DNA from 4 places in the Clostridium sp. BJN0001 genome. Region 2 is predicted to be linked to each of the others. Evidence: riboswitches for the same ligand, from Rfam matches in the RefSeq annotation. Region 2 holds a riboswitch; each other region holds the start of a gene.
The links. A riboswitch is a leader RNA that binds a small molecule or an ion and turns the genes downstream of it on or off. The one in region 2 is predicted to bind S-adenosylmethionine.
Positions count from the first base shown of each region.

Region 1 (2,199 bases), 1.2 Mb from region 2:
ACAGTTTTAGAATTAAGAAGGTTAAAATGTTGGAATACCATTCCAATCTGTTTTCTTAAATCTCTAAGTTCTTTTTTATTTAATTTAGCAAGATTTTTACCATTAACTATTACTTTTCCGCTTGTAGGCTTCTCTAAATAATTAATCGTTCTTAATAAAGTGCTTTTTCCAGCACCACTAAATCCTATTACTCCAAATATATCACCTTTATCAATATTAAAAGTAATTCCTTTAAGCGCTTCTACTTTAACATCTTTTCTTTTAAATATTTTTTCTACTTTTTCAAGCTTGATCATTTATGCACCCCTCCCAGATATTTAATCATTATAAATCTTATTCTTACAATTCCCATAAAATTACTCATGTATAAATTGTATGTTTTGAATTATAATTCCTATTTATGATTTTGTCAAATATTTCTCCTTTAAAATTTATATCTTTATAAATTATTTTATTGACATTAATAATATTAACTGTATAATGATATTTAATAATTAAATATTTATTTCTTATTACGAGCGGTGGAGGGACTGGCCCTATGAAACCCAGCAACCATAAAATGCAATTTATTTTAATGGTGCTAAATCCTGCAGGATTATCCTGAAAGATGAGAAAATTGTAGAATTAATTTCGCTTCTTTTCAGGGAAGCGATTTTTTTATTTCCCTCCATAAATCAATTTTTTATTTATCGATTCATTTTGAGAAATACTATGTTTAAATAAAATTTAATTTAGGAGATGATTTTATGAATTTTGAAACTTTAATTGTACACGGAATATCAAATGGTGATACAAAAACTGGTGCAATAAGTTTTCCAATCTATCAAACTGCTACTTTTAAACATTTAGGATTAAATAAAAGTACAGGATACGATTATTCAAGAGACACAAATCCAACAAGAGAAGAAGCTGAAAAAACAATTGCAAAGCTTGAAAATGGTAAATACGGTCTTGCTTTTTCTTCTGGTGTTGCTGCTATTACATGCTGTATACATTTATTTAACTCAGGAGATCATATAATTTTATCAGACGACTTATATGGAGGAACAGTAAGGCTTTTTAACGATACTTTTTCACAATACGGAATTACTTGCTCCTTTATAGATACAACAGATACTAAGAAAATAAAAAATTCAATAAAACCTAATACTAAGGCTATTTTTATCGAAACACCTTCTAATCCTCTTTTAAAAGTTACTGATATAAAGGCTGTTTCTGATATCTCAATTCAGAGTAATTTGATATTATTAGTTGATAATACTTTTTTAACTCCATTTTATCAAAAGCCATTAAATTTAGGTGCTGATATTGTTATCCATAGTGGAACAAAATACCTATCTGGACATAATGATTCCCTTTCAGGACTTATTGTTACAAATAAGGAGTTTTTATATAAGAAATTAAAAAATATTCAAATGACAACAGGAGCTATACTTTCTCCTTTTGATTCATGGCTTCTTTTAAGAGGAATAAAGACTTTATCTATACGTCTTAAAAAGTCACAGCAAAATGCTATTAAAATATCTGATTTTTTACAAACTGATCCTAATGTAAGTAAAGTCTATTACACTGGTCTTAAGGATTTCGATGGATATGAAACTAACGCTAAACAATCATCCGGTTTTGGTTCTACCATTTCTTTTAAAGTAAAAGATAAATATATGGTAAAAAAAATACTTGATAACGTAAAAATAATAAGCTTTGCAGAAAGTCTTGGGGGAGTTGAAACATTAATTACATATCCATATACACAGACACATGCAGATGTACCAGATTATATAAAGAAACGTCTAGGAATTGATGAATTCCTTTTAAGAATATCAGTAGGTATTGAAGATTCAGATGACTTAATTAATGATCTTAAAAATGCAATAAATTTATAGAAAATGAGGTGTTAAAAATGAACTTTGCAACAAATTTAATTCACTATAATGGCGATATTGATCCATTAACAGGAGCTGTAAACACTCCTATATATCAGACATCTACTTTTCATCAATCTGATATAAATAATTTTGGCAAATATGATTATTCACGTTCAGGGAATCCTACAAGAGAAGCTCTTGAAAATTTAATAGCACAGCTTGAAGGAGGAAAAAGAGGCTTTGCCTTTTCTTCTGGAATTGCGGGTATATGCTCTGTATTCTCAATTTTTTCAGCAGGAGATCATATTATAGTATGTAGTGACGTTTATGGCGG
Region 1 covers NZ_CP094971.1:351,501-353,699, reverse strand. Annotated here, with positions in the region: gene MTX53_RS01780 (ATP-binding cassette domain-containing protein) at 1-296, opposite strand, end outside; SAM riboswitch class I at 507-614, shown strand; gene MTX53_RS01775 (PLP-dependent aspartate aminotransferase family protein) at 747-1,883, shown strand; gene MTX53_RS01770 (aminotransferase class I/II-fold pyridoxal phosphate-dependent enzyme) at 1,901-2,199, shown strand, end outside.
Region 1: linked by a shared signal. The riboswitch ahead of MTX53_RS01775 (PLP-dependent aspartate aminotransferase family protein) and the one ahead of MTX53_RS07585 (vitamin B12 dependent-methionine synthase activation domain-containing protein) in region 2 are both predicted to bind S-adenosylmethionine.

Region 2 (2,199 bases):
CAAGTGCAACATAAACATCTTTATTTTTAGCTGCATCCTTTGCAATTTCTACAGCACTTTTTATTATCTCTTCAACATTTAAATTACCGAGTTTTAATTTTAATTCATTTGCCCCAAATGTATTAGTTGTAATTACCTGTGCTCCACTTTCTATGTATTCTCTATGAATGCTTTTTATAATTTCTGGATGTTCTAAATTTAATCTTTCGGGATTATCTCCAAGTTTTAATCCTCTTTTCTGAAGCATTGTTCCCATTGCTCCATCAAAAATTAGTATATTATTTTTTATGTAATCTATAAGCTGCATTTATTTTCCCCCTCTTTTCTAAAAGTGCATGTTTTATAGTTTTTGCAATTTTTGCATTTATTATCACTTATTAATTGTTTTTTATTAGTAAAGCCTATTATCGCTGTAACTGATTTTCTAGGTATAAGAATATTTTTTTCAGATACTGTAAGTCCTATTCTCTTTTGTGCATTTAAAACGGCAAGAAACATCCCCTGAACATCAAGAGTAAGATCTCCATACCCAGGACTATATCTAAATGTTATATCCAAATTTTCTTTTAGAGCTTCATTTTTTATCCTTTCTTCTAATATGTCACATATTTTTTCAACAGCTGTAGTTGCGCATGAATCTAATATAAGAGCACGTGTAAGTTCAGTTTTTTCATAAAGCTTAATTTTATTTTCTATTTCATAACCAATAGTTACTGCCATAAAAGCTGCTTTTTTTGAATTTTTAAGAAGTTTTTTTATATCATTTCCTTCTAATATTAGATTAGTATCTTTAACACGTATGTTATTATCTAAAAATTCTAAGTTTCCATATTGAATAACATACCTCGGTTTTACTAAATTCAATGTTTCCTTTATACATTCATCTATAAGTTTTTCTATATAACTAGTCATACTCTGATTTTTATATCCAAGATATCTTAAAACTTCTTTTTTATCTATTTCAGTTAGTCTTATGTCATTTTCCATAATCATCTGCCCCTTTTGTGTTTAAAACTTTCTTATATCAATATAAATAATTCTCAAAAATTTTATACAAAAAAAGTTTAAAGGTATTTTCCTTTAAACTTCTTTAAAATACCTATCTACCAGTAACACTGCAGGATTTAGCACCTTATACTTTATTAAATATCGGTTGCTGGGTTTCACAGGGCCAGTCCCTCCGCCTCTCTTGATAAGTTTCAATATTTTATTATATAGTATCATAGATTAAAATATAAATCCACCATTACATATTATGCTTTTATATATAAAAGAAGAATTGAAATAAGACTAAATAATATACTTATTGACATAATATAAAATACAATCTGATTTATAGTAAAACCTTTTTCCTGAAGTCTAAAGTGAATCTGACTTCTATCTGCTTTATATACAGGTTTACCTTCAGAAAAACGCTTAAGAATTACAAATATATTATCAAAAATAGGTACTGCAAGTGCAAATAATGGAATAAAAAGGCTCATAACTGTAGCCTGTTTAAATGCACCATCAAGTGCAGTAATACTTAATAAAAATCCTAAAAAATTAGCACCAGAATCCCCCATAAATACCTTTGCAGGATATTTATTATATAAAAGAAATCCTAATATAGATCCACTAAGTATCATAGAAACTATAGCCGAATTGTCAGCCTGATTTAAAATAAGTGCTGCAATAAAAAATGTAATTGCTGAAACAAGAGATAGTCCCCCTGCAAGTCCATCCATTCCATCGGACCAATTAATTACCGTAGTAACTCCAAAAATCCATGTTATAGTAAGAAAAAATTGAAGCATTATATTAAGAGAAATATATTCTCCATTAAACGGGTTTGTAAAACCTACAAAAGCAATTCCTGATTTAAAAATTATGATTGCTGCAAAGAGTTGAACTACAAGTCTCGGAAAAATTTTAAATTCTTTTCCTCTTGTCTTATAATAATCATCAATAAGTCCTATAAGAAGTATCAAAGTTGAAGAAATAAATATAGTAAATCTCATTTTTATATTTTCATCAACAATAATAAAGTAGGGAATGAAAAATCCTATGTATAATGCAATTCCTCCACATAAAGGCTTTGGATTTTTATGTTTTTTTCTTTTATTTGGTTTATCTGTGAAGCCTACCTTTTTAAAAATCTTTATAAGCAGCGGCATTACTACTGCTGAAATGATAAATGCAATAACTGCACCTACAATA
Region 2 covers NZ_CP094971.1:1,571,620-1,573,818, forward strand. Annotated here, with positions in the region: gene MTX53_RS07580 (homocysteine S-methyltransferase family protein) at 1-307, opposite strand, end outside; gene MTX53_RS07585 (vitamin B12 dependent-methionine synthase activation domain-containing protein) at 295-987, opposite strand; SAM riboswitch class I at 1,097-1,199, opposite strand; gene MTX53_RS07590 (MraY family glycosyltransferase) at 1,254-2,199, opposite strand, start outside.

Region 3 (2,199 bases), 500 kb from region 2:
TTTCTTCCTGTTAATCCAGAATCTCCTTGAGGTCCTCCTACAACGAATCTGCCTGTTGGGTTTATAAAATACTTTGTATTTTCATCTAAAAGATCAGATGAAACTACTTCGTTTATTACATACTGTTTCATATCTTTTTCTATCTGCTCTAATGATACTTTTTCACTATGCTGAGTAGAAATAACTATTGTATCAACTCTCTTAGGCTTATTATCTTCATATTCAATAGTAACTTGTGTTTTACCATCTGGTCTTAAATAAGGTAAAGTTTCATTTTTTCTAACTTCAGTAAGTCTTCTTGAAAGTTTATGTGCAAGTGAAATAGGAAGTGGCATATAATCATCTGTTTCGTTTGTAGCAAAACCAAACATCATTCCCTGATCTCCAGCACCTATTTTGTCTAGCTCGTCTTTATCTCCGCTTCTTGATTCAAGAGCTCCATCTACTCCCTGAGCTATATCTGATGACTGTTCGTCAATTGATGTAAGAACAGAGCATGTATCACAATCAAAACCATACTTAGCTCTATCATAGCCTATTTCTCTTATTGTTTCTCTAACTACCTTAGGAATATCAACATAACAGTTTGTAGATATTTCTCCCATTACCATTACCATTCCTGTTGTTGTACATGTTTCGCATGCAACTCTTGCCATTTTATCTTCCGAAAGAATAGCATCAAGTATTGCATCAGAAATCTGATCGCACATTTTGTCTGGATGTCCTTCTGTAACTGATTCAGAAGTAAACAACTTTTTCATATATTTCTCCTCCATTTCATACTCTATATCAATTTTTAAGTATTTCAGTAAATAAAAAAACTCTTCTGATAAGAAGAGAATTTTTTTCTAATTTTCTTTCTTATCTTGTAGATTATTAGTATTCTACGGAATTTGCACCTTATATATTACAGGTTGCCGGGTTTCACAGGGCCCTTTCCCTCCACCTCTCTTGATAAGAGCATATATTAATTTTTTCAAATGTAATTCTATCATATGAATTGTTCATCGTCAATAGTTCATATATTCCAATAATAATAAAAAGACTGTCTAAATATTAGACAGTCTAAGTGGTGGAGGAAGATGGATTCGAACCATCGAAACACGAAGTAACAGATTTACAGTCTGCCCCCTTTGGCCACTCGGGAACTCCTCCTTAATAGTTTTGTGGAGCTGGCAATAGGAATCGAACCTACAACCTGCTGATTACAAGTCAGCTGCTCTACCGTTGAGCCATGCCAGCACAAGTATATTTTATTTTAAGTGGTGGGCACAACAGGGTTCGAACCTGTGACCCCCTGCTTGTAAGGCAGATGCTCTCCCAGCTGAGCTATGCGCCCTTAAAATGGTGGAGGAAGATGGATTCGAACCATCGAAACACGAAGTAACAGATTTACAGTCTGCCCCCTTTGGCCACTCGGGAATTCCTCCATAATAGTTTTTGTGGAGCTGGCAATAGGAATCGAACCTACAACCTGCTGATTACAAGTCAGCTGCTCTACCGTTGAGCCATGCCAGCACAAGTATATTTTATTTTAAGTGGTGGGCACAACAGGGTTCGAACCTGTGACCCCCTGCTTGTAAGGCAGATGCTCTCCCAGCTGAGCTATGCGCCCTTAAAATGGTGGAGGAAGATGGATTCGAACCATCGAAACACGAAGTAACAGATTTACAGTCTGCCCCCTTTGGCCACTCGGGAATTCCTCCATATACTGTTCACTTGAAAGTTTTCTAAACTCGCAACCGACAAAGACTAGTATATAGTCAAATCAATTTTTTTTCAACTTAATATTATAGCCATTATTTAAAATTACCTCTACATTTCGCTTATTTTCTCAGTTTTTCTTTGTTTTATTGCTTTATTCACTTTATATATTTATATTATCAAAATTGATATATTTTTTTAAAACTTTTTCTATTTTTTGATAGTCTTTGCTTCCAAGGCGCTTCTTTATTATATTAACATTATCTAAAAATGATTGACTATCGAGCTTACTATTATTATCTTCTATTTTAAATAGTTCATCAGATGATAATTTTGATATTACAGATTTAACTTCAGTCTTATCCTCTGGACACATATTATTAATTATTGAATTTAAATCTATTTGTGTTGTACTTTCATTCTGATTAGTAGCCATTGCTTCAGTAGACTCTTCTTCATCTATTTTATTATTAGCCTCACTATATATGCTATCAT
Region 3 covers NZ_CP094971.1:2,076,401-2,078,599, forward strand. Annotated here, with positions in the region: gene metK (methionine adenosyltransferase) at 1-761, opposite strand, end outside; SAM riboswitch class I at 859-961, opposite strand; tRNA gene MTX53_RS10110 (tRNA-Tyr) at 1,071-1,155, opposite strand; tRNA gene MTX53_RS10115 (tRNA-Thr) at 1,168-1,242, opposite strand; tRNA gene MTX53_RS10120 (tRNA-Val) at 1,264-1,339, opposite strand; tRNA gene MTX53_RS10125 (tRNA-Tyr) at 1,346-1,430, opposite strand; tRNA gene MTX53_RS10130 (tRNA-Thr) at 1,444-1,518, opposite strand; tRNA gene MTX53_RS10135 (tRNA-Val) at 1,540-1,615, opposite strand; tRNA gene MTX53_RS10140 (tRNA-Tyr) at 1,622-1,706, opposite strand; gene MTX53_RS10145 (hypothetical protein) at 1,868-2,199, opposite strand, start outside.
Region 3: linked by a shared signal. The riboswitch ahead of metK (methionine adenosyltransferase) and the one ahead of MTX53_RS07585 (vitamin B12 dependent-methionine synthase activation domain-containing protein) in region 2 are both predicted to bind S-adenosylmethionine.

Region 4 (2,199 bases), 1.3 Mb from region 2:
ATTTTTTTCTTTCATTTTTAATCTCTGCTGTCTGAGGGAATGAACCTATTGTTGTTGTTTTAAGTAGTGGTAAGTTAAATTCTTCTTTTTGAAAATCACGTCTTGTATCAAAACTTTCTTTTCTTCTAAAATCAGATGGTTTTAAATTCTTTATTTTTTCTCTGACTTCTTTTAAGAAGCATAACTTATTTTCTCTCTTTCTCTTTAAAATAAGACCATTTGCAACAAATTCACTGCTGTTTTCATAATCTTTATTGTCTTCTAAAATTTTAATTTCTTTAAGTTCATCAAGTTTTTCCTCAGCAAAAGCCATGCTCTCTTTGTACTCATCTGCAAGTTTTGTCTCATTTTTTACTGTATATGGTACATGTAAAAGTGAGCAGCTTGTACCTAAAATAATTCTGTCTCTATCTATATTTTTTTCAATTTCTTTTAATACTTCAATAGATTTTTTATAATCATTAACCCATATATTTTTTCCATTAATTATTCCAGCAATAAGCTTTTTATTCTTTGGAAAACCATACTTTCTGATTAAGTTTAAAGTTTCTTTTCCTTCAACAAAATCAAGAGCTATTATATCAAATTGTAATTCAGAAATGTTTTTATATATGTCCCTTATATCTCCAAAATAAGTTTGAAGTATAGACTCAAATTTATATTTCTTTTTAAATATCTTAGAGTATACAGATTTAAAAAGTTTAAATTCATCATCTGTAATATCTTTTACAAGTTCAGGTTCTTCTATCTGAACGTATGATGCACCTTTTTCATCTAACTTATCAAATATGTTAGAATATACATCTGCAAGACTATCTAAAAGATCTTCAAAACTTCTTTTTGTATTAATCTTAGATAATTTTAAAAACGTAAATGGTCCAATTATCACAGGTTTTGCATTTATGTCTAATTTTTTTGCCTCATCATAAAGGTCAAATATTTTTGTATCATTAAGCTTAAACTCTGTATAATCATCTATCTCTGGTACAATATAGTGATAATTTGTATTAAACCATTTTTTCATAGCAAGTGCTGTTACATCATTTCCATCTTTCTGATATCCTCTTGCCATAGCAAAATATGTATCAAGATTATCAAGATTTAAATCTTTGTATCTTTTCGGTATGACATTAAGCATATAAGCTGTATCAAGAATATTATCATAATAAGAAAAATCATTGACAGGTATTATATCTATACCTTTGTTTTTCTGTATCATAAAATACTCTTTCCTTAAATTTTGTGATGTTTTTAAAAATTCTTCCTTTGTTATCTGCTCCTTAAAATACTTTTCAGTAGCAAATTTTAGTTCCCTTTTTCTGCCTATCCTTGGATAGCCTGAAATAGTTGTTTTTAACATATTTTTTCCTCCTTATCCCTCATCCCCAAGGGCTTAAATTAAATATAAGGCAGGTCTCCTGACTTATTATCAGCCTACTCTTTCTCCTTCCCGCTTTTATAGTAAGCAGTGGATATAGAAATTTCGTCCAAAATACAGTAGTGGGTGCTGCTCAGGATTCTAACCTGATTCCCTATTATCTTTTATTTCTAAAAGCACCTTATATCCGCTTTATTAAAATTTAAAGCTTTTTATATATTAAAAATGCACCAGAAAATAAATTCCGGTGCATTATTAACAACACATTCTAAGAAAATACTTCTTATCTCTGAGTAAAACACTCCAGGAATTAGCACCATATAATAATAATCTATTATTGGTTGCTGGGCTTCAACGGGCCAGTCCCTCCACCTCTCTTGATAAGTTTTTAATTTTCTATATTATATACTTACATTAACTTAATTGTCAATATAATATTTTTTACCTAATAAATATCTTTGTGCTGTCATCAACCTTCTGCTCAGTCTTTGGAAGAATTATTTGAAGTTCTCCATTTTGGAATTTTGCACAAATTTTTTCTTTGTCTACATTGTCAAAATAGAATTGTCTGCTAAATTCTCCATAGCTTCTTTCTTTTCTTATATAATTGTCCTTTGATTCATCATGGACTTCTTCTCTTTTTGCTCTTATTACTAAATTATTATCCTTGTAATCTAGTGCTATATCCTCTTTTTTTACTCCAGGAAGTTCTGCTGAAACTAGATATTCTTTATCAGTTTCTCTTACATCTGCATTAAATTTTTTCATTCCTTCATCTGAAATATTCATTGGTGAGAAAAAGTCATCATTAAAAAAGTCAG
Region 4 covers NZ_CP094971.1:303,602-305,800, reverse strand. Annotated here, with positions in the region: gene metE (5-methyltetrahydropteroyltriglutamate--homocysteine S-methyltransferase) at 1-1,360, opposite strand, end outside; cobalamin riboswitch at 1,391-1,577, opposite strand; SAM riboswitch class I at 1,659-1,765, opposite strand; gene MTX53_RS01550 (Hsp20/alpha crystallin family protein) at 1,820-2,199, opposite strand, start outside.
Region 4: linked by a shared signal. The riboswitch ahead of metE (5-methyltetrahydropteroyltriglutamate--homocysteine S-methyltransferase) and the one ahead of MTX53_RS07585 (vitamin B12 dependent-methionine synthase activation domain-containing protein) in region 2 are both predicted to bind S-adenosylmethionine.